DNA from 2 places in the Streptomyces sp. NPDC058985 genome. Region 1 is predicted to be linked to the other one. Evidence: riboswitches for the same ligand, from Rfam matches in the RefSeq annotation. Region 1 holds a riboswitch; the other holds the start of a gene.
What was found. Region 1 has a riboswitch for cobalamin ahead of cobN (cobaltochelatase subunit CobN). Riboswitches for the same ligand answer to the same signal wherever they lie in the genome.
Positions count from the first base shown of each region.

Region 2: another riboswitch for cobalamin. It lies ahead of ACFW01_RS23540 (cobalamin biosynthesis protein); the one in region 1 lies ahead of cobN (cobaltochelatase subunit CobN).

Region 1 is NZ_JBHYJX010000005.1:90,758-101,817, reverse strand. It holds gene cobN (cobaltochelatase subunit CobN) at 1-3,210, opposite strand, end outside; cobalamin riboswitch at 3,240-3,388, opposite strand; gene cobG (precorrin-3B synthase) at 3,444-4,751, shown strand; gene ACFW01_RS06070 (precorrin-8X methylmutase) at 4,748-5,419, shown strand; gene ACFW01_RS06065 (precorrin-2 C(20)-methyltransferase) at 5,416-6,912, shown strand; gene ACFW01_RS06060 (cobalt-precorrin-6A reductase) at 6,897-7,679, opposite strand; gene ACFW01_RS06055 (cobalt-precorrin-5B (C(1))-methyltransferase) at 7,739-8,857, shown strand; gene ACFW01_RS06050 (glyoxalase superfamily protein) at 8,882-9,256, opposite strand; gene cobM (precorrin-4 C(11)-methyltransferase) at 9,246-9,995, opposite strand; gene cbiE (precorrin-6y C5,15-methyltransferase (decarboxylating) subunit CbiE) at 9,992-11,060, opposite strand, start outside.
Region 2 is NZ_JBHYJX010000028.1:75,070-86,129, reverse strand. It holds gene ACFW01_RS23565 (hypothetical protein) at 1-1,056, opposite strand, end outside; gene ACFW01_RS23560 (alpha/beta hydrolase) at 1,225-2,352, opposite strand; gene ACFW01_RS23555 (class II aldolase/adducin family protein) at 2,787-3,464, opposite strand; gene ACFW01_RS23550 (inorganic phosphate transporter) at 3,689-4,918, shown strand; gene ACFW01_RS23545 (hypothetical protein) at 4,953-5,174, shown strand; cobalamin riboswitch at 5,311-5,451, shown strand; gene ACFW01_RS23540 (cobalamin biosynthesis protein) at 5,552-6,517, shown strand; gene ACFW01_RS23535 (cobyric acid synthase) at 6,514-8,022, shown strand; gene ACFW01_RS23530 (putative cobaltochelatase) at 8,075-10,111, shown strand; gene cobO (cob(I)yrinic acid a,c-diamide adenosyltransferase) at 10,111-10,710, shown strand; gene ACFW01_RS23520 (cobyrinate a,c-diamide synthase) at 10,707-11,060, shown strand, end outside.

The DNA.
Region 1 (11,060 bases):
GGTGCCGCGCAGGGCGCGGACGGTGGCGACCATGCCGCCGTGGTACTGGAAGTAGTCGTCGGAGTCGGCGATGTCGTGCTCGCGGGTGTCCGTGTTCTTGGCGGCCACCGCGATCCGCTTGTACGCCGTCTCCATCTCGTCGCGAGCCGGGCGGCCGTCGAGTTCGCGGCCGTAGGCGTAGCCGCCCCAGACGCTGTAGACCTCGGCGAGGTCGGCGTCGGTGCGCCAGTCGCGCGAGTCGATGAGCTGGAGCAGACCGGCCCCGTAGGTGCCGGGGCGGGAGCCGAAGATGCGGGTGGTGGCGCGGCGTTCGTCGCCGTGTTCGGCGAGGTCCGCCTGCACGTGGGCGCGGACGTGGTTGGCCTCGGCCGGTTCCTCCAGGGAGGCGGCAAGGCGTACCGCGTCGTCGAGGAGGCCCACGGTGTGCGGGAACGCGTCGCGGAAGAAGCCGGAGATGCGCAGGGTGACGTCGATGCGCGGGCGGCCCAGCTCCTCGTGGGGGATGGCTTCGAGGCCGGTGACGCGGCGGGAGGCGTCGTCCCAGACGGGGCGCACGCCGAGCAGCGCGAGGACCTCGGCGACGTCGTCGCCGGCGGTGCGCATGGCGCTGGTGCCCCACAGGGAGAGGCCGACGGAGGTGGGCCATTCGCCGTTGTCGGTGCGGTAGCGCTCCAGGAGGCTGTCGGCGAGGGCCTGGCCGGTCTCCCACGCGAGGCGGGAGGGTACGGCCTTGGGGTCGACGGAGTAGAAGTTGCGGCCGGTCGGCAGGACGTTGACCAGGCCGCGCAGGGGTGAGCCGGAGGGTCCCGCGGGGACGAAGCCGCCGTTCAGGGCGTGCACGGCGTGGTCGATCTCGGCGGTGGTGGCGGCCAGCCGGGGGACGACCTCGCGGGCGGCGAACTCCAGTACCGCGGCGACCTGTTCGCCGTGTTCGGACGGTACGGCGGCGGGGTCCCAGCCGGCGTCGTCCATGGCCTGGACCAGTGCGCGGGCCTGCTCCTCGGCGGCGTCGGCCGTGGTGCGGGTGGCGGCCGACTCGTCGAGGCCGAGGGCTTCGCGCAGGCCGGGCAGGGCGGTGGTGCCGCCCCAGATCTGGCGGGCGCGGAGGATGGCGAGGACGAGGTTGACGCGGTCGGCGCCGGCCGGCGGGTTGCCGAGGACGTGCAGGCCGTCGCGGATCTGGGCGTCCTTGACCTCGCAGAGCCAGCCGTCGACGTGCAGCAGGAAGTCGTCGAAGCCGTCGTCGTCCGGGCGGTCCTGCATGCCGAGGTCGTGGTCGAGCTTGGCGGCCTGGATCAGGGTCCAGATCTGGGCTCGGATCGCCGGGAGCTTCGCCGGGTCCATGGACGCGATCTGCGCGTACTCGTCGAGGAGTTGCTCCAGGCGCGCGATGTCACCGTAGGAGTCGGCGCGGGCCATCGGCGGCACGAGGTGGTCGACGAGGGTGGCGTGCACACGGCGCTTGGCCTGGGTGCCCTCGCCGGGGTCGTTGACGAGGAAGGGGTAGATCAGCGGCAGGTCGCCGAGGGCGGCGTCCGGGCCGCAGGCGGCGGACAGGCCGGCGTTCTTGCCGGGCAGCCACTCCAGGTTGCCGTGCTTGCCCAGGTGGATCATCGCGTCGGCGCCGAAGCCGCCGTCCTCGGCCCGCGCGGCGATCCAGCGGTAGGCGGCGAGGTAGTGGTGGGAGGGAGGCAGGTCGGGGTCGTGGTAGATGGCGATGGGGTTCTCGCCGAAGCCGCGCGGCGGCTGGATGAGGATCAGCAGGTTGCCGCGGCGCAGGGCGGCGAGGACGATGTCGCCCTCCGGGTTGCGGCTGCGGTCGACGAACATCTCGCCCGGGGCCGGGCCCCAGTGCTCCTCGACGGCCGTGCGCAGTTCCGCGGGCAGGGTCGCGTACCAGCGCTTGTAGTCGGCGGCCGGGATGCGGACCGGGTTGCGGGCGAGCTGTTCCTCGGTGAGCCAGTCCTGGTCGTGGCCGCCCGCCTCGATGAGCGCGCGGATCAGTTCGTCGCCGTCGCCCGAGGCCAGGCCCGGGACCTCGGCGTCGGTGTCGGCGCCGAAGTCGTAGCCCTCCTCGCGCAGTCGGCGCAGCAGGGCGACGGCGCTGGCGGGGGTGTCCAGGCCGACGGCGTTGCCGATGCGGGAGTGCTTGGTCGGGTAGGCGGACAGGACCAGGGCCAGGCGCTTGCCGGCGGCCGGGATGTGCCGCAGGCGGGCGTGGCGCACGGCGGTGCCGGCGACGCGGGCGGCGCGCTCGGGGTCGGCGACGTAGGCGGGGAGGCCGTCCTCGTCGATCTCCTTGAAGGAGAACGGCACGGTGATCAGGCGGCCGTCGAACTCGGGGACGGCTATCTGGCTGGCGGCGTCCAGCGGGGAGACGCCCTCGTCGTTGCTCTCCCAGTCGGCGCGGGAGCCGGTCAGGCACAGGGCCTGGAGGATGGGGACGTCGAGGGTGGTGAGCGCACCGGCGTCCCAGGACTCGTCGTCACCGCCGGCGGACGCCTCGGCGGGCTTGGTGCCGCCGGCCGCGAGGACGGTGGTGACGATCACGTCGGCCGCCCGCAGGTCCTCGATCAGTTCGGGCTCGGGGGCGCGCAGGGAGGCCACGTAGCGGGGCAGCGGCCGTCCGCCGGCGTTCTCGACGGCGTCGCACAGGGCGTGCACGAAGTCCGTGTTGCCGCTCATGTGGTGGGCGCGGTAGTAGAGCACGGCCACGGTGGGCCCGTCGGCGTCGGGGCGAGGCGTGCGCTCCAGCGGGCCCCAGGTGGGGGCGGGCGTCGGCGGGTCGAAGCCGTGGCCGGTGAGGAGCACGGTGTCGGACAGGAACCGGGCGAGCTGCTCCAGGTTGGCAGGGCCGCCGTGGGCGAGGTAGGCGTGCGCCTCCGCGGCGAGGCCGACGGGGACGGTGGAGGCCTCCATCAGCTGGGCGTCCGGGGCCTGTTCGCCGCTGAGCACCACGACGGGCCGGCCGTCGGCGAGGAGCAGGTCGAGACCCTCGCGCCAGGCACGCAGTCCGCCGAGCAGGCGTACGACGACCAGTCCGACGCCGTCCAGCAGGGCGGGCAGGTCGTCGAGCGGGAGGCGGGCGGGGTTGGCGAACCGGTAGGTGACCGGACCGGTGGCGGCGCGGGCGCTCAGCAGGTCGGTGTCGGACGTCGACAGGAGCAGGATGCTGGGGTGCGAGGCGCGCTCCCCGGACGAATGCGGCATGCGGCGTCTGCCCTTCCTCGGGGTCCGCGCCCCGGGCGGTGAGAGACGGCGGGAGTTCCTGACTCGTCCGGCCCCTCGGGGTGGCCGGACTCACAGTGGCGGGACCGCGCCGGATTCGCACCGGCTTCCTCCCCTGTCGCCGTCTGGCGGTGGGCGGACCGGATGATCCACCCAGGAGCATAGTAAGGGTCCCACCGTGAAGGGCGGGCGGTGCCACCGGTGTGATGGTCGGTATGCTCGCCGCCATGTCCTCGGCGCTCTCCTCCGCATCCTCCCAGGCCACAGCGGTCTCACGGGACCGTGGTGACGCCTGCCCGGGGACGCTGAGGCTGCACGCCGCGGACGACGGTGCCCTCGCCCGGGTACGGATACCCGGCGGGGTCCTGGGCGTCGTCCAGGCCGAGGCGCTGGCGGATGCGGCCCGGCGGCTGGGCGACGGGGACCTCCATCTGACGTCCCGGGGCAACGTGCAGCTGCGGGGTCTGCGCGACGGCTGCGGCGCGGAGCTCGCCGGGCTGCTGGACGCGGCCGGGCTGCTGCCCTCGCCGGCGCACGAACGGGTGCGCAACATCGTCGCCTCACCGCTGTCCGGCCTCGACGGGCGCGGTCTGCGGGACGTACGGCCCTGGCTGTCGGCCCTGGACGCCGCGCTGTGCGCGAGCGACGGGACGCGGGAGCTGTCGGGCCGGTTCCTGTTCGCGCTCGACGACGGGCGTGGGGACGTGACCGGGCTCGGCGCCGACGTCACCGTACGGGCGGCCGGCGACGACGACGCGCTGGTCGCGCTGGGCTCGACGGACGACGCCTGGCGGGTGGCCGCGGGCGAGGCGGCCCGGGCGGCGCTGCTGGCGGCCGAGGCCTTCCTCGGCGTCGGGCGCGAGTCCGGGGAGCGGGCGTGGCGGGTGGACGAACTCGCCGTACCCGCCCGTGTCCTGACGCGGGCGGTGGACCGCCGTCTGTCCGAGGCGGGAGTCGCCCACGTGAAGGAGCGGACGGACACGCCCCGTGCGGACGGGCCGCCTCCCGGGCTCGTCGGGGACGCCCTGTGCGTACACGTCCCGCTGGGCCGTCTCACCGGCCCGCAGTGGAGGGAGTTGACGCACGTCGCCGCCCTGACGCGGGACGCCGAACTGCGGTTGACGCCGTGGCGCGGCGTCGTCGTACCCGTCGGGGGGCTGGACACGACGGAGACCGCCGACGCCCTCGACCGTCTCTCCGCCGCCGGCCTCGTCACCGACGCCGCCTCCCCCTGGCCGCGCGTCGGTGCCTGCATCGGCCGCCCGGGGTGTGGGAAGTCCCACGCCGACGTGCGGGCAGACGCGGCCGGCAGTCTGTCCGCCGCCGGCCGGTCCCCGCTCCCCCTGTACTGGTCCGGCTGCGAACGCCGTTGCGGACACCCGCGGGGCGAGCGGATCGACCTGGTCGCCGTCCCCGAGGGCGGCTACCGCCTCAGCGTCGGCGCGCCCGGCGGACCGGCCCGCACCACGGTCCTGACGGACCCCTCCGATCTCGCCACCGCACTGGCGGCGATCACCCCATGAGCCGTACGACGACCGAGAGCAGCGGAAAGAGCACCGTGACGACGCACGCATACGAGAAGGACGGAGCGGCCATCTACCGCCAGTCCTTCGCCACGATCCGGGCGGAGGCGGACCTCACGGGCCTGCCCGCCGACGTCAGCCGGGTCGCCGTCCGGATGATCCACGCCTGCGGCATGGTCGACCTCGTGCGCGACATCGGCCACACGCCCACGGTGGTGGCCCGCGCCCGCGAGGCCCTGCTCGCCGGTGCGCCGATCCTCTGCGACGTGCAGATGGTGGCCAGCGGTGTGACCCGCAAGCGGCTGCCCGCGGACAACGAGGTGCTGTGCACCCTCTCCGACCCGGCCGTCCCGGGGCTGGCGGCGGAGCTGGGCACCACGCGCAGCGCCGCCGCGCTGGAGCTGTGGCGCGACCGCCTGGAGGGCTCCGTGGTCGCCGTAGGCAACGCGCCCACCGCCCTCTTCCGGCTCTTGGAGATGATCGAGGAGGGGGCGCCGAGGCCCGCGGCCGTCATCGGCGTGCCCGTCGGCTTCATCGGCGCCGCCGAGTCCAAGGACGCCCTGGCCGCCCACCCCTCGGGCCTGGAGCACCTGGTCGTCCGGGGCCGTCGCGGAGGCAGCGCCATCGCCGCCGCCGCACTCAACGCGATCGCGAGCGAGGAAGAATGAGCGGCAAGCTGTACGGGGTCGGGCTCGGTCCCGGCGACCCGTCCCTGATGACCGTGCGCGCGGTCGAGGCCATCGCCGAGGCGGACGTGATCGCGTATCACAGCGCCCGGCACGGACGGTCCATCGCCCGCTCCATCGCGGAGCGGCACCTGCGCGCCGACCACGTCGAGGAACGGCTGGTCTACCCGCTCACCGTCGAGACCACCGACCACCCGGGCGGCTACCAGGGCGCCATGGACGACTTCTACGCCGAGGCCTCGGCGCGGCTCGCCGCCCACCTCGACGCGGGCCGCACGGTCGCCGTCCTCGCGGAGGGCGACCCGCTCTTCTACGGCTCCTACATGCACATGCACAAGCGGCTCGCCGACCGGTACGACACCGAGGTGATCCCCGGTGTGACGTCCGTGTCCGCCGCCGCGGCCCGGCTGGGCACGCCGCTCGTCGAGGGTGAGGAGGTGCTGACCATCCTGCCGGGCACGTTGCCCGAGGAGGAGCTGACGGCCCGGCTCGCCTCGACGGATTCGGCCGTGGTGATGAAGCTCGGCCGTACCTTCGCCAAGGTGCGCCGCGCGCTGGAGGGGTCGGGTCGGCTCGACCAGGCGCGGTATGTCGAGCGGGCCACGATGGCGGGCGAGCGCCTGGCGGAGCTGGCCGACGTGGAGGCCGAGTCGGTGCCCTACTTCTCGGTGGCGGTGCTGCCGAGCCAGGTGGACGCCGAGCCGCCGGTGCCGGAGCCGGATGCCGTGGGAGAGGTCGTCGTCGTGGGGACCGGGCCGGCCGGGCCGTTGTGGCTGACGCCCGAGACGCGGGGCGCGCTCGCCGCCGCCGACGATCTGGTCGGCTACACCACCTACCTGGACCGTGTCCCGGTCCGGGCAGGTCAGCGGCGCCACGGATCGGACAACAAGGTGGAGGCCGAGCGCGCGGAGTTCGCGCTGGGGCTGGCCCGGCGGGGGCGCCGGGTCGCCGTCGTGTCCGGCGGTGACCCCGGGGTCTTCGCCATGGCCACGGCCGTGCTGGAGGCCGCCTCGGCCGAGGAGCACGCGGACGTTCCGGTGCGGGTGCTGCCGGGGGTGACCGCCGCCAACGCCGCCGCCGCCCGTGCGGGGGCGCCGCTCGGGCACGACTACGCCGCTCTCTCGCTGTCCGACCGGCTCAAGCCGTGGGAGGTCATCGCCGAGCGGCTGCGGGCCGCGGCCGGCGCCGATCTGGTGCTGGCGCTGTACAACCCGGGGTCCGGCAGCCGGACCTGGCAGGTCGGCAAGGCCCGCGAGCTGCTCCTCGAACACCGGGCGCCGGACACACCCGTCGTGGTCGCCCGGGACGTGGGCGGCTCCGGCGAGCGGGTGCGCATCGTGCGGCTGGCGGACCTGGATCCGGCCGAGGTCGACATGCGCACGATCCTGCTGGTCGGCTCGTCCCAGACGCGGGTGGTGCGGCGCGGCGACGGCGAAGAGGTCGTGTGGACGCCCCGCCGCTACCCGGAGACGTGAGGGGCGCCCGGCGGCCGGCGCCTCGCGTGTGCCTCCCGGACCCGTCGCGCCGCCTCTCCGGGGCCGCTCACGACCGGCACGCCCTCGGGCACCGGCGGCCTGCGCACCACGACCACCGGCACCCCGGCCTCACGGGCGGCCGCCAGCTTCGGCGCGGTGGCCTCTCCCCCGCTGTCCTTGGTGACCAGGACGTCGATCCAGTGCCGGCGCAGCAGCTCGCGTTCCCCGTCGAGGGTGAACGGGCCGCGGTCGAGCAGTACCTCCGTGCGGGGCGGACGCGGTCCGTCGGGCGCGTCGACCGACCGCACGAGGAACCACAGGTCGTGCAGACCGGCGAAGGCGGCAAGACCCATGCGGCCGGTGGTGAGGAAGACCCGCCCGCCGAGCGCGGGGAGCAGCGCGGCGGCCTCCGCGAGGGAACCGGCCTCGTGCCAGTCGTCACCGGCCACCGGCGCCCAGCCGGGGCGGCGCAGGGCGAGCAGGGGAACCCCGGCGGTGGCGGCGGCCCGCGCGGCGTTGAAACTGATGGTGCCGGCGAACGGGTGGGTGGCGTCGACGAGCAGGTCGACGGTGTGCTCGCCGAGCCACACGGCGAGCCCTTCGGCTCCGCCGAAGCCTCCGATCCGCACCTCGCCGGGCGGCGTCCGGGGCGAGGCCACCCGTCCGGCCAGGGAGTTCGTCACGCGGAGCCCCGGCAGGTGTTCGGCCGCCAGGAGTTCGGCGAGCCGGCGGGCCTCCGTGGTGCCGCCGAGGATCAGTACGTGCACGGCTGGGTCATTCCCTTTCTGCGGTCTCGTCCCTCTGGTGGGACACGAGTGGGCGGGACGTGAGCGGCGAGGCCAGGGGCGGTCGCGGCGCCCAACTCAAGCACACCGGTCTGCGTCCCGGCTGGACCACGGGTGCCTGCGCGACGGCGGCGACGACCGCCGCGTACACGGCGCTGCTGGCGGGTGAGTTCCCCGACCCGGTGACGATCACCCTGCCCAGGGGCCAGACGCCGTCCTTCGTGCTCGCGGCCGAGGAGCTGACGGACGGCCACGCGATGGCGGGGGTGGTGAAGGACGCGGGCGACGATCCGGACGTCACGCACGGGGCGCTGGTGCGGGCGACGGTGCGGCGGCTGCCCGCCGGGTCCGGGGTCGTCTTCCGCGCCGGACCGGGCGTGGGCACGGTCACCCGGCCCGGCCTGCCGCTGCCGGTCGGCGAACCGGCCGTCAACCCCGTGCCCCGGCAGTTGATGCGCGACCACGTCGCACGCGTCGCCGAGCGGTACGGCGGCAGCGGCGACGTCGAGGTCACCGTCTCCGTCGACGACGGCGAGGAGATCGCCCGGTCCACGTGGAACCCCCGGCTCGGCATCCTCGGCGGCCTCTCCGTCCTGGGCACCACCGGGATCGTCGTGCCGTACTCGTGCTCGGCGTGGATCGACTCGATCCGGCGCGGGGTGGACGTGGCCCGCGCGGCGGGGCGTACGCATGTCGCGGGGTGCACCGGCTCCACCTCGGAGCGGACGGTTGTCGAGGAGTACGGGCTGCCCGAGGACGCGCTGCTGGACATGGGCGACTTCGCGGGCGCGGTACTGAAGTACGTCCGCCGTCATCCCGTGGACCGCCTGACGGTGTGCGGCGGTTTCGCGAAGCTCTCCAAGCTCGCCGCCGGCCACCTCGATCTGCACTCCGGGCGCTCCCAGGTCGACAAGGGCTTCCTCGCCGGGCTCGCCCGGCGCGGCGGCGCCGACGAGGCCCTGGCCGCCGAGGTGGCGGGGGCCAACACCGGGCTCGCCGCCCTGCAGCTGTGCCGGGCGGCCGGCGTTCCGCTGGGCGACCTGGTGGCGGGGGCGGCCCGCGACCAGGCGCTGGCCGTGCTGCGCGGGGCGCCGGTCGCGGTCGACGTGATCTGCGTCGACCGCGCGGGGACGGTGGTGGGCCGCAGCGGGGTGGCCTGAGCGCGGGACACGCGGGACAGGGGACTACCCGTCCGCGTGGCCGGTCTCGTCCCGCACCGGGCCCACCCGCAGGCGGTTGCCGTCCGGGTCCCGGAGGGCGAGCTCCCGTCCCCAGGGCTGCTCCTCGGGCACGACGCCGAACTCGGCGGCGACCGCGTCGAGGTCGGCGACCCGCAGATACACCAGGGTGTCCGGGCGCGCGTCGCCCTCGTGCTCCGACAGATGGAGCCGAACCCGCCCGCGGGCGACCTCCGTGTACACGGGGAATCCCGCCTCGAAGCGGTGCTCCCACTGCTGGGCGAAGCCCAGCCGGGCGTACCAGCGCACCGCCGCCGCGGCGTCGCGCACCCGCAGGACCGGGATGACCTCCTCGGCCGGTGCCGCGGACTCAGCAGACATGCCGGTCCCTCTCCGCCGAGTACAGGTGGCTGTCGCGGAACTGCTCCGCGCCGAGCGTCCGCCCGACCATGATGACGGCCGTGCGCAGCACCCCAGCGTCCTTCACCTTCCCGGCGATCTCGTCGAGCGTGCCGCGCAGGACCAGCTCGTCGGGGCGGGAGGCGTAGGCGACGACGGCGGCGGGGCAGTCGGCGCCGTAGTGCGGCAGCAGCTCGTCCACCACGCGGTCCACGTACCGGGCGGCGAGGTGCAGCACGATCAGCGCGCCGCTGCGGCCCAGGGTGGCGAGGTCCTCGCCCTCGGGCATGGGGGTGGCCTGCTGGGCGACGCGGGTCAGAATGACCGTCTGCCCGACCGTCGGCACGGTCAGCTCCCGCTTCAGGGCGGCCGCCGCCGCGGCGAAGGCGGGAACGCCCGGGACCACCTCGTACGGCACCCCGGCCGCGTCAAGCCGCCGCATCTGCTCCGCGACCGCGCTGAAAACCGAGGGGTCCCCGGAGTGCAGCCGGGCGACGTCGTGGCCCTCCTCGTGCGCGCGGACCAGTTCGGCCGTGATCTCGTCCAGGGTGAGCCGCGCGGTGTCCACCAGCCTCGCGTCCGTGGGGCACTCCGCGAGCAGTTCGCGCGGCACCAGGCTGCCCGCGTACAGGCAGACCCGGCAGGCGGCGAGCGTCCGGGCGCCGCGCACCGTGATCAGGTCGGCGGCGCCGGGGCCGGCACCGATGAAGTACACGGTCATGTGTCTGCTCCTGCGGATGGTTCGACGGTCTTCTCCACGGCCCACTGGGTGACCGGCATCGCCTGCCGCCACCCGGTGAAGCCGCCCACGGGGACGGCGTGCGCCACGGCCAGGCGGACCAGTTCGCCGCCGTGGCGGCGGTGGGCGTCGGCCAGCAGCGCCTCGGATTCCAGCGTCACGGTGTTGGCCACCATGCGGCCGCCGTCCGGCAGGGCGTCCCAGCAGGCGGCCAGCAGTCCGGGCGCGGTGAGGCCGCCGCCGACGAACACCGCGTCCGGCCGGGGCAGCCCGGCCAGCGCCTCGGGGGCGGCGCCGGTCACCACCCGCAGGCCCGGGACGCCGAGCCGTTCGGCGTTGCGGGTGATGCGTTCGGCGCGGGCCGGGTCGCGTTCGACGGTGATCGCCCGGCAGGCGGGGTGCGTACGCATCCACTCGACGGCGATCGAGCCGGAGCCGCCGCCGACGTCCCACAGGAGTTCGCCGGGGGCGGGGGCCAGCGCGCCGAGCGTGGCGGCCCGGATGTGCCGCTTGGTGAGCTGCCCGTCGTGCTCGTAGGCCGCGTCCGGCAGGCCCGGCACCGCTCCCAGGCGCAGGGCGTCCGGGGCACGGTGGCACTCGACGGCGACGATGTTGAGGGGGTCGCCAGGCGGGTGCGGCGGCGGCCAGTCCTCGGCGGTGGCCGGCGTCGTCGTGCGCTCCCGCACGCCGCCGAGCTGTTCCAGCACCCGCATCCGGCTCGGGCCGAAGCCGCGGTCCCTGAGCAGGGCGGCGACCTCGTCGGGGGTGGTGGCGTCCGCGCTGAGCACGAGGAGACGCCGGCCCTCGTGCAGGGCGGCGGCGAGGCGGGCCGCGGGCCGTCCCACGAGCGTGACGACCTCGACGTCCTCCAGGGGCCAGCCGAGGCGGGCGCAGGCGTGGGAGACGGACGAGGGGTGCGGCAGGACGCGCACGGCGCCGGGCCCGAGTTCTTCGGTGAGGGCGCGGCCGATGCCGTAGAACATGGGGTCGCCGCTGGCCAGGACGGCGATGCGGCGGCCGGCGTGCGCGGCGAGGAGGCCGGGGACC
Region 2 (11,060 bases), on a different contig from region 1:
ATCGGGCTCGGCGGGGGCGCCGACGACCCGCAGCGCGTCGAAGGCGAGGCCGCGCAGCAGGGCGTCCTCGCCGCGCGCGGCGGCGAGCAGCTCGGCGACGGCGCTGCCGACGGGCCGGGCGGCGAGCCAGGCGCGGTACTCGGCGCGGGCGGCGTTGGGCCGGAGTCGGGCGCAGCCGCGGAGCATGCCCTCGGCGGACTGCTCGATGTTCCCGGCGGGGCTCTGGGCGGCCACGCAGATCTGCTCCAGCTTGACCCAGACCGCCCAGTCGCCGAGCGGGGTGAGCGTGGCCTGTCCGTCACCGCAGGTGAGGGCGCCGACGGAGGCGAGGGCGTGCAGGGCCCAGTCGAGGAGGGGGGCGAGCGGGGTGTCGGCGGTGACGTCCGGGGCCGGTTCGGTGCCGGGCTCCAGGCGGGGGCCGTAGGGCACCTCGCAGCGTTCGGTGCGCAGCTCGGTGACGCGCTGCTCCAGCAGGTCGAGGAGCTGGTCCACGGAGACGGGCCCGGCGGAGAGCTGGAGGAAGGAGAGCACCTGGGGCATCGCGGAGACGACCTCGGCGACGGCGGCGGGCTCCTCACCGGCGGGCTCGGGGTGGGCGAGCGACCAGGCGTCGAAGAGCGCGACCCAGCCGCGCAGCACCGCGCTGTCGTCACGGTTCCAGGCGCGCAGCCGCCAGCCGGGGCGGGCGGTGCCGCCGTGCACCTCGATCAGTCCGGCGAGGCGGGCGGTGTCCCAGTCGGCACGGACCTGCGCGGTGGTCAGGCCCAGTTCACGGGCCGCCTGGTCGGCGGTGGCGTCGGAGAGGGTGGCCTTGCCGTCGGCGGTGGCGCTGCCGCGGCCGGGGCCGAGCGCGGAGTCGGCCCAGCGGGCGACGCGGGCCGCGCCGGCCAGACCGGAACGCGCCATGCGGGCCAGCTCCGACCGGGCCGGTGTGCCCTCCGGGGGGCGCGGTGCGGGGCGGCGCGGACGCCGCTGGTTGATCGCTTGGGGGGCGGCGGCCAGGGGTCGTGGGCGGACGAGTCGAAGCCTGGAGTCGCGCGGGATACGGGACGTCACGGGTGCAGTCTTCCGGTTGACGGTCCGAAAACCCAAACGGAATGCCCCGACGGCCGCCGGGGAGGGCGGAGTCGGGGGTCGGGCGCGCTGCCCGGGCACCGGATCAGGCCACTGGTACGGCGCTAAACGGAACCGGAGGATCACCCGCTGCGACGGCGCAGTGCCGGGTCACACCAGGGGGGTCATGAAGCGGCGGAGCTTCTCTTCGTAGTCGTCGGGGTCGGCGTTCCACATGGCGCCGTGCGGGGCGTCCCGGACGGTGTGCAGGGCGACCAGCCGCGGGTGGGTTTCGGCCAGCCGCCGGGAGAGCCGCCAGGGGGCCACCGCGTCGCCGGGGCCGTGGAAGATCAGCGTGGGGACGGCGGGGCGGTGCAGGCCCGCCGTGCCGGTGTCGTGGTCGGCGTGGAGTCCGGCGCGGCCCTGGGCGGCGCGGACGGCGAGCGGCAGGAGTGGGCCGGGGGTGCGGCGGGCTGCGGCGAGGGCGCGCAGGGTGGTCTCCCAGCTGAGGACCGGGGAGTCCAGGACGAGCCCCGCGATGCGCCCGCGCACGCCGGAGAGGGCGGCCGTGCGCAGGGCCATGGTGGCGCCGGTGGACCAGCCGAGCAGGACGACCTGGCGGGCGCCGTGGTCGAGGGCGTAGCGGACGGCCGCGTCCAGGTCGCGCCACTCGGTCTCGCCGAAGTGGTGCAGCCCGTCGGGCGAGGGCGGCGCGCCGACGTCGCCGCGGTAGGCGAGGGCGAGCACCGGGACGCTGCGGTCGTGCAGGGGTGCCAGCAGGTTCAGGACGTGTTCGCGGGTGGCGGCCAGCCCGTGTACGGCGATGATCCAGGTCGGGCGGGCCCCGGGCACGAACCAGGCCGGGAGCGGGCCGAGTTCGCCCGGGATCTGGACGTCGGTGTGGTCGAGGTCGAGGGCGCTGCCCGGGTTGCCGACGTAGAGGTTCGGCGTGAACCAGGCGCGGTCCCCGGCCTCCAGCGTGCCGTGCGTGACGCGTTCGAGGCGGCGTACGACGGTGTCGGCGCCGTGCTCGGCGGCGTCGAGTACCGGGCCGACGACCGCGTGGGAGCCGTCGCCCGCCAGCCCGTAGCGGCCGGGGCGCAGCGCGGCCAGGTCCCGGGTGAGGGTGATCCGGCCGGCCGCGGTGCCGTGCACGGTGAGCCGGGGTTCGGTGGGCAGCGGCCGGCCGGGGGGCGCCTTGAGCGCGGCGTCGCTGGCGAGCCGGCCGGCCGCGACGCTCGCTGCGCCGGCCGCCAGGGCAGCGGTGAGGGCGGCGGCCGTTGCTGTGACAGTGCGCATGGGGCCAGTCTCCTGGTGGAGTCCTCGGGCGGCCAGTGGGCGGTGGACGGGGGGTGACGGCGCTCCGTCAGGGACGCCTTCCGCCTGTCCGCCGGGGCCGGGAGCCATGGTGCGGTCCCGCTGCCGGTACCCCCGAACGGGCCGGGTACGCGCCGCGTCAGCCCGGCCGGCCACCCGCGCAGCCACCCCGCCGCCCCGCGACCGCCGTACCGGGGAACACGGTCCCCCCGGAACGGCCCGGGTACGCGCCGCGTCAGCCCGGCCGGCCACCCTGCCGCTCCGCCGGCCCACTCGGCCCCTCCGAGCCCCCCGGCAACCGACCGACAGCGACCCGGAGCCGACAACACCCCTCAGAGGCACCCGCCCCGCCACCGCCGTAACCGGGAACACGGTGCGCCCCGCCACCACCCCGGAACGGACCGGCACGCGCCGTGTCAGCCCTGCTGCCCGTACCCCTGGAGCCGCTCCGCCGCCTCCGCCAACTGCCCCGGCGTCAGGAGCGACGGGGTGCGGCCCGGGACCGAGGAGGCCGTCAGCCAGAGCCGGCACATCCACTCCAGCTGGGCGGTGCGGTCGTACGCCTGGTCGAGGGAGGTGCCGTAGGTGAGCGTGCCGTGGTTGCGCAGCAGGCAGCCGGTGCGGCCGGTGAGGGCGTCGAGCGCGGAGCGGGCCAGTTCGTCGGTGCCGTAGGCGGCGTAGGGCGCGACCCGGACGGGGCCGCCGAGCGCGGCGGCCATGTAGTGCACGGGCGGCAGTTCGGGCACCAGCAGCGAGACGGCCGTCGCGTGCACGGCGTGGGTGTGGACGACGGCCCGGGCGGCGTCGTCCGCGCGGTACACGGCGAGGTGCAGGGGCAGTTCGCTGGTGGGGACGAGGGTGCCGAGCACCTGTCGTCCGTCGAGGGCGACGCCGGTCACGTCACCCGGGGCCAGACGGTCGTACGGCACACCCGAAGGGGTGACGAGGACCGTGTCGCCGACGCGCACCGAGACATTGCCGGAGGTACCGACCACGAGCCCGTCCGCGACCGTGCGCCGGGCCGCCGCGACGAGTTCCGTCCAGGCCCGCTCCTCGTCCGGACGGGCAGCCCGTCCGGCCCGCGAATACGTCACAGTCACCGTCTCCTCACGAGCGCTCCCGCGCCTCTCCCGGCACGTCGCCGACCGGTCTGGCGGTGATCCTGCCAGGGACGTCTCCGGAGAGCACCGGGACGGCCACGCACAGGGACGCGGCGGCCCCGCTTCCGGTCACCGTGACGCCCTGCCCAGTTCATCTTCCGTTCACCATGGTTACCTACGTTCGTCCAGCCAATGACCTCGAACGATTGCCTGGGTAAATGGAAAGCTTCTCGCTGATCCTCGCGATTGTGGTGGTAACCGCACTCGCGTTTGATTTCACGAACGGTTTCCACGACACCGCGAACGCGATGGCAACGACCATTTCGACCGGTGCGCTCAAGCCCAAGGTGGCGGTGGCGATGTCCGCCGTCCTCAACCTTGTAGGCGCCTTCCTCTCGGTGGAGGTCGCCAACACGATCTCCAAGGGTCTCGTCGACGAGACCGGCATCCGTCCCGAGGTCATCTTCGCCGCCCTGGTCGGCGCGATCCTCTGGAACCTGCTGACCTGGCTGGTCGGCCTCCCGTCCAGTTCCTCGCACGCCCTGATGGGCGGTCTGATCGGTGCCGCGGTCGCCTCGGCCGGCGTCGGCGCGGTCAACGGCGACGCGCTCGTCACCAAGGTACTGATCCCCGCGATCGCCGCCCCGCTGGTCGCCGGTGTCGCGGCGCTGCTGGGCGCGCGGCTGACCTACCGGCTCGGCCGCCGGGCCGACGGCAAGGCCGCCGCCAAGGGTTACCGCGCCGGGCAGATCGCCTCCGCCGGGCTGGTCTCGCTGGCCCACGGCACCAACGACGCCCAGAAGACGATGGGCATCATCACCCTCGCCCTGGTCGCCGGCGGCGCGCTCGCCCCCGACTCCGACCCGCCCATGTGGGTCATCCTCTCCGCGGGCATCGCCATCGCGCTCGGCACCTACCTCGGCGGCTGGCGCATCATCCGCACCATGGGCAAGGGCCTGACCGACCTCCAGCCCCAGCAGGGCTTCGCCGCCCAGACCAGCGCGGCGACGGTCATCCTGGCCTCCTCGCACCTCGGTTTCTCCCTCTCCACCACGCACTCGGTCTCCGGTGCGGTGATGGGCGCGGGCCTCGGCCGCAAGGGCGGCGTGGTGCGCTGGTCCACGGCCACCCGGATGTTCGTCGCCTGGGGTCTGACGCTGCCGGCCGCGGCCCTGGTCGCCGCGATCGCCGAGTGGGTCTGCCGCATGGGCGACTGGGGCACGGCCTGCGTCGCGGTCTTCCTGGTCGCCTCCAGCGCCGCCATCTGGAAGCTCTCCCGGCGCGAGGTCGTCGACCACACCAACGTCGTCGACCCCCACGAGCCCGAGTCGGCCGGTGTGGTCACCACGGCGATGGCCGCCGTCTCGCCGCCCCCGGCGCACCTGGCCGAGGAGCTGCCGGCCGATCCGTCCGAGGCCAAGACCCCGTCGGCCGCCACCACCGTCTGAGCCCGCGTCCCGGGTACGAAGGAAGCGAACCCCCATGAGCATCGACTGGGCAGCACTGGGCTCCGTCTTCGGCGTCAGCCTCGTGGCCACCGTGGCCCTGGTGGGCCTGTTCACCCTCGGCATCGTCGGACTCAGCCGCCAGGAGCGGGCCACCGCCGAGGGCGGCTCCGCGGCCCTCGCGGTCACCGGCGCGTACGCGTGCTTCGCGGCCTGCGCGGCGGCGGTGGCGTACGGCATCTATCTGATCGTCGCCTGACCCGCCGCACACCCCGGGGGCGGCGCGCGGGACGGACTCGGACCGTCCCGCGCCCCGCCCTTCGTGTACCGGCGCACACCACCCGTGTGTGGGGCTTCGCACACTCCCCCGCCGCAGGTCAACGCCAGGTTGACGGGTGTTCTCGCGCCGTGGTGGACTTCCGGGGCCATCTACGGCGGCAGGAGAGGAAGCCCGGTGCGATTCCGGCGCGGTCCCGCCACTGTGACCGGGGAGCAGACCCCGGTAGCCAGGAACTCTCACCGCCGGACTCTTCGAACCAGGGCGTGGACACCCTGAGTGAGGACGCGACGCGATGCCCGGCTGCCGATCGACGTTCAGTACCAGGTGCTCCCACGCCCGTGTGACCGGCTGAACCCGTGCGTGGCGGACGCGTCTTCGCGTACGGCGCCGCCGCCGGCCTGCTCGGTGACCTCCTCCTCGGCGACCCCCGCCGCGGGCATCCGGTCGCCGCGTTCGGCCGCGCCGCCGGTGCCGTGGAACGGGTGCTGTGGCGTGACCACCGGGGCTGGGGCGCGCTGCACGCCCTCGTGTGCGCCGGAGGCGCCACCGCCCTCGGCGCGGCCGCCGCGCACGCCGTGCGCCGCTCCCCCGCCGCCTCGGTCGCACTGACCGGCGCGGCCACCTGGGCCGTGGTCGGCGGTACGTCGCTCTCGCGCGAGGCCCTGGCCGTCGGCCGGGCGCTGGAGGCCGGGGACGTCGAGGCGGCCCGGGCGCGGCTGCCGCACCTGTGCGGGCGGGACCCGCAGTCGCTGGACGCCGACGGGATCGCGCGGGCGGTCGTGGAGTCGGTCGCCGAGAACACCTCGGACGCGGTGGTGGGCGCCCTGGTGTGGGGTGCCGTCGGCGGAGTGCCGGGGCTGCTCGGTTTCCGGGCGGTGAACACCCTGGACGCCATGGTCGGCCACAAGTCGCCCCGCTACCGGCGGTACGGCTGGGCCTCGGCCCGCCTCGACGACCTCGCGGGCTGGCCGGGCGCCCGTCTGACCGCCCTGCTGACCACCGTGGCCGGCGGCGATCCGCGGGGCGCCGTACGGGCCTGGCGCGCGGACGCCGGACGGCACCCGAGCCCCAACGCCGGTCCCGTGGAGGCGTCTTTCGCGGGCGCCCTCGGGGTGCGGCTCGGCGGGACGCTCTCCTACGGCGGGCGGGTCGAGCACCGGCCCGTGCTGAACGGGGCGGCGGGGCGCGCCGTCCGGGCCGGTTCCGGCGACATCGAACGGGCCGCACGGCTCTCCCGGCGCGTGGGCCGGCTGGCGCTCGTCGTGTGCGCGGGCGCGCGGCTGCTGGTGCGCGGGGCCGTCAGGAAGGGACGTACGTCATGAACGGTGGCCTGCTCGTCGCCGGCACCACCTCCGACGCCGGCAAGAGCGTCGTCACGGCCGGGATCTGCCGCTGGCTGGTGCGCCAGGGCGTGAAGGTCGCGCCCTTCAAGGCGCAGAACATGTCGCTCAACTCGTTCGTGACGCGCGAGGGCGCGGAGATCGGGCGGGCGCAGGCCATGCAGGCCCAGGCCTGCCGGGTGGAGCCGACCGCGCTGATGAACCCGGTGCTGCTCAAGCCCGGCGGTGAGCGCAGCAGCCAGGTGGTGCTGCTCGGCAGGCCCGTCGGCGAGATGAGTGCCCGTGGCTACCACGGCGGGCGGCAGGAGCGGCTGCTCGGCACGGTGCTCGACTCGCTGGCCGAGCTGCGCGGCACCTACGACGCGGTGATCTGCGAGGGCGCGGGCAGCCCGGCCGAGATCAACCTGCGCCGCACCGACATCGTGAACATGGGGATCGCGCGGGGCGCCGGGCTGCCCGTGCTGGTCGTCGGCGACATCGACCGCGGGGGCGTCTTCGCCTCCTTCTTCGGCACGGTGGCGCTGCTCGCGCCCGAGGACCAGGCGCTGGTCGCCGGCTTCCTCGTCAACAAGTTCCGCGGCGACGTGTCGCTCCTGGAGCCCGGCCTCGACATGCTGCACGGGCTGACCGGGCGGCGGACGTACGGGGTGCTGCCCTTCCGGCACGGGCTCGGCATCGACGAGGAGGACGGGCTGCGGGTCTCGCTGCGCGGCACGGTGCGCGAGTCCGCGGTCGCGCCGCCGGTCGGCGAGGACGTGCTGCGGGTCGCCGTCTGCGCGGTCCCGCTGATGTCCAACTTCACGGACGTGGACGCGCTGGCCGCCGAACCGGGCGTGGTGGTGCGGTTCGTGGACCGGCCCGAGGAACTGGCCGACGCCGACCTGGTGATCGTGCCGGGGACCCGCGGGACGGTCCGGGCGCTGGAGTGGCTGCGTGAGCGGGGGCTGGCGGAGGGTCTCGCGCGCCGGGTGGCCGAGGGCCGGCCCGTGCTCGGCGTGTGCGGCGGGTTCCAGCTCCTCGGCGAGCACATCGAGGACGACGTCGAGTCGCGCGCCGGGCACGTCGACGGGCTCGGACTGCTGCCCGTGCGGGTGCGGTTCGCCCGCGAGAAGACCCTGACGCGCCCGGTGGGCGAGGCCCTCGGCGAGCGCGTCGAGGGGTACGAGATCCACCACGGTGTCGCCGAGGTCCTGGGCGGTGCCCCCTTCCTGGACGGCTGCCGGGTCGGCCAGACCTGGGGCACGCACTGGCACGGCTCGCTGGAGTCGGACGGCTTCCGGCGGGCGTTCCTGCGCGAGGTGGCCGCCGCCGCGGGCCGCCGCTTCGTGCCGGCCCCCGACACCTCGTTCGCCGCGCTGCGCGAGGAGCAGCTCGACCGGCTCGGCGACCTGATCGAACAGCACGCGGACACCGACGCGCTGTGGCGGCTCATCGAGTCCGGCGCGCCGCCCGGGCTGCCCTTCGTGCCACCGGGGGCGCCCGCATGAGCGCGGTGCGGCCCCCGCAGGAACTCGAACGCGACGTGGAGGACGACAACAAGTGACCAGTACCCCGTTCCCGTTCACGGCCGTCGTCGGCCAGGACGACCTGCGCCTCGCGCTGCTGCTGAACGCCGTCTCCCCGGCGGTCGGCGGCGTGCTGGTGCGCGGCGAGAAGGGCACCGCCAAGTCGACGGCCGTCCGCGCGCTGTCGGCGCTGCTGCCGGCCGTGGCCGTGGTCCCGGGCTGCCGCTTCTCCTGCTCCCCGGGGTCGCCCGACCCGGGCTGCCCCGACGGTCCGCACGAGCCCGGGACCGGTACCGAGCGTCCTTCGCGGATGGTCGAACTCCCCGTCGGCGCCTCCGAGGACCGGCTCGTCGGCGCCCTCGACATCGAGCGGGCGCTCGCGGAGGGCGTGAAGGCCTTCGAGCCCGGCCTGCTGGCCGACGCGCACCGCGGCATCCTGTACGTGGACGAGGTCAACCTCCTCCACGACCACCTGGTGGACCTGCTCCTCGACGCCGCCGCTATGGGCGCCTCGTACGTCGAGCGCGAGGGCGTGTCGGTGCGGCACGCCTCGAAGTTCCTGCTGGTCGGCACCATGAATCCCGAAGAGGGCGAGCTGCGCCCGCAGTTGCTGGACCGGTTCGGGCTGACGGTGGAGGTCTCCGCCTCGCGCGAGCCCGACCAGCGGGTGGAGGTCGTACGGCGCCGGCTCGCGCACGACGACGACCCGGCCGGTTTCGTGGCCCGCTGGGCGGACGAGGAGGCAACCGTACGGGCGCGGATCGTGGCGGCCCGGGAGCTGCTGCCGTCGGTGACGCTCGGCGACGCTGCGCTGCGGCAGATCGCGGCGACCTGCGCCGCCTTCGAGGTGGACGGCATGCGGGCCGACATCGTGATGGCCCGGACCGCGACCGCGCTGGCGGCGTGGGCCGGGCGGGCCGACGTCCTGGCGGAGGACGTCCGTCAGGCGGCGCTCCTTGCGCTGCCGCACCGGCGGCGGCGCAACCCCTTCGACGCGCCCGGCCTCGACGAGGACAAGCTCGACGAGACGCTGGAAGAGTTCGGCGACCAGGGAGACGACGACCCCGATCCGGACCCGGACCCCGACCCCGGCCCCGACGGTCCCGGTGGCGGCGGTGGACGACCGCCCGAGGAGGGGCCGCAGGGCGGTGCGGACGACGCGGGCGTCCCGCCCGAGGCCGGCACCGGTGACGAACCGGGGCCGGCACCCGCCGGGGGCGGCGCCGGGGAGCGGTCCGCCGTACGGGCCGCCGAGCCGTTCCGGACCAAGGTGCTGAGCGTGCCCGGACTCGGCGAGGGGGCCGCCGGGCGGCGCTCCCGGGCCCGGACCGAGCACGGGCGGACCACCGGCGCCCGCAGGCCGCGGGGCGCGCTGACCAAGCTGCACCTGGCGGCGACCGTGCAGGCGGCGGCTCCGCACCAGCGGGAGCGCGGCCGGGCGGGGCGCGGTCTGGTGGTACGCCGGGACGACCTGCGGCAGGCGACCCGCGAGGGGCGTGAGGGCAACCTCGTGCTGTTCGTCGTGGACGCCTCCGGGTCGATGGCGGCGCGGCAGCGGATGAGCGCCGTGAAGGGAGCCGTGCTGTCACTGCTGCTGGACGCCTATCAGCGGCGGGACAAGGTGGGTCTGGTGACCTTCCGGGGTTCGGCCGCCGACGTGGCGCTGCCGCCGACGTCGTCGGTGGACGCGGCGGCGGCCCGGCTGGAGTCGCTGCCGACCGGCGGGCGCACGCCGCTGGCGGCCGGGCTGCTCAAGGCGCACGAGGTACTGCGGGTGGAGCGGCTGCGGGACCCGGCACGCCGGGCGCTGGTCGTGGTGGTGACCGACGGGCGGGCCACCGGGGGCGTCGAGCCGGTGGCGCTGGCGGGCCGCGCGGCCCGGCTGTTCGCCGCCGAGGGCACCGCCTCCGTGGTCGTGGACTGCGAGTCGGGGCCGATCCGGCTGGGGCTCGCCGGGCAGCTCGCGGGTGAGCTGGGCGGTACGGCGGTGACCCTCGACGAGTTGCGGGCGGACTCGATCGCGGGGCTGGTCAAGGATGTGCGGGATACCGGGACAAGGAGGGCCGCGTAGTGCCCAAGGGACAGCCGAGTGTCGTACCGGACGACGGACTGACGACCCGACAGCGGCGCAACCGGCCGCTGGTCTTCGTGCACACGGGGATCGGGAAGGGCAAGTCCACCGCCGCCTTCGGGCTGGCGCTGCGCGCCTGGAACCAGGGATGGCCCGTCGGGGTGTTCCAGTTCGTCAAGTCGGCCAAGTGGAAGGTCGGCGAGGAGAACGCCCTGCGGGTGCTCGGCGCATCCGGTGAGGGCGGCACCGTCGACTGGCACAAGATGGGCGAGGGGTGGTCCTGGGTCCAGCGCGACCAGCAGCAGGACAACGAGGAGAAGGCCCGGGAGGGCTGGGAGCAGGTCAAGCGCGACCTGGCCGCCGAGACGTACAAGCTGTACGTGCTGGACGAGTTCGCCTACCCGCTGCACTGGGGGTGGATCGACACCGACGAAGTCGTGTCCGTGCTGCGCGACCGGCCCGGCACCCAGCACGTCGTGATCACCGGACGGAACGCTCCGCAGCAGCTGGTGGACTTCGCCGACCTGGTCACCGACATGTCCAAGGTCAAGCACCCGATGGACACCGGCCAGAAGGGGCAGAGGGGCATCGAGTGGTGACGGCCTCCACCCCGGCCTCCGTCCCCAGGCTGGTCGTGGCCGCGCCCTCCTCGGGCAGCGGCAAGACCACCGTGGCCACCGGGCTGATGGCCGCGCTCGCCGCGCGGGGGCTGGCCGTGTCCCCCCACAAGGTCGGGCCCGACTACATCGACCCGGGGTACCACGCGCTGGCCACCGGGCGGACGGGACGCAACCTCGACGCCTACATGTGCGGGCCCGAGCTGGTGGAGCCGCTGTTCCTGCACGGGGCGCGCGGCAGCGACATCGCCGTGATCGAGGGCGTGATGGGGCTGTACGACGGGGCGGCCGGGGAAGGCGAACTCGCCTCCACCGCCCACGTGGCCAAGCTG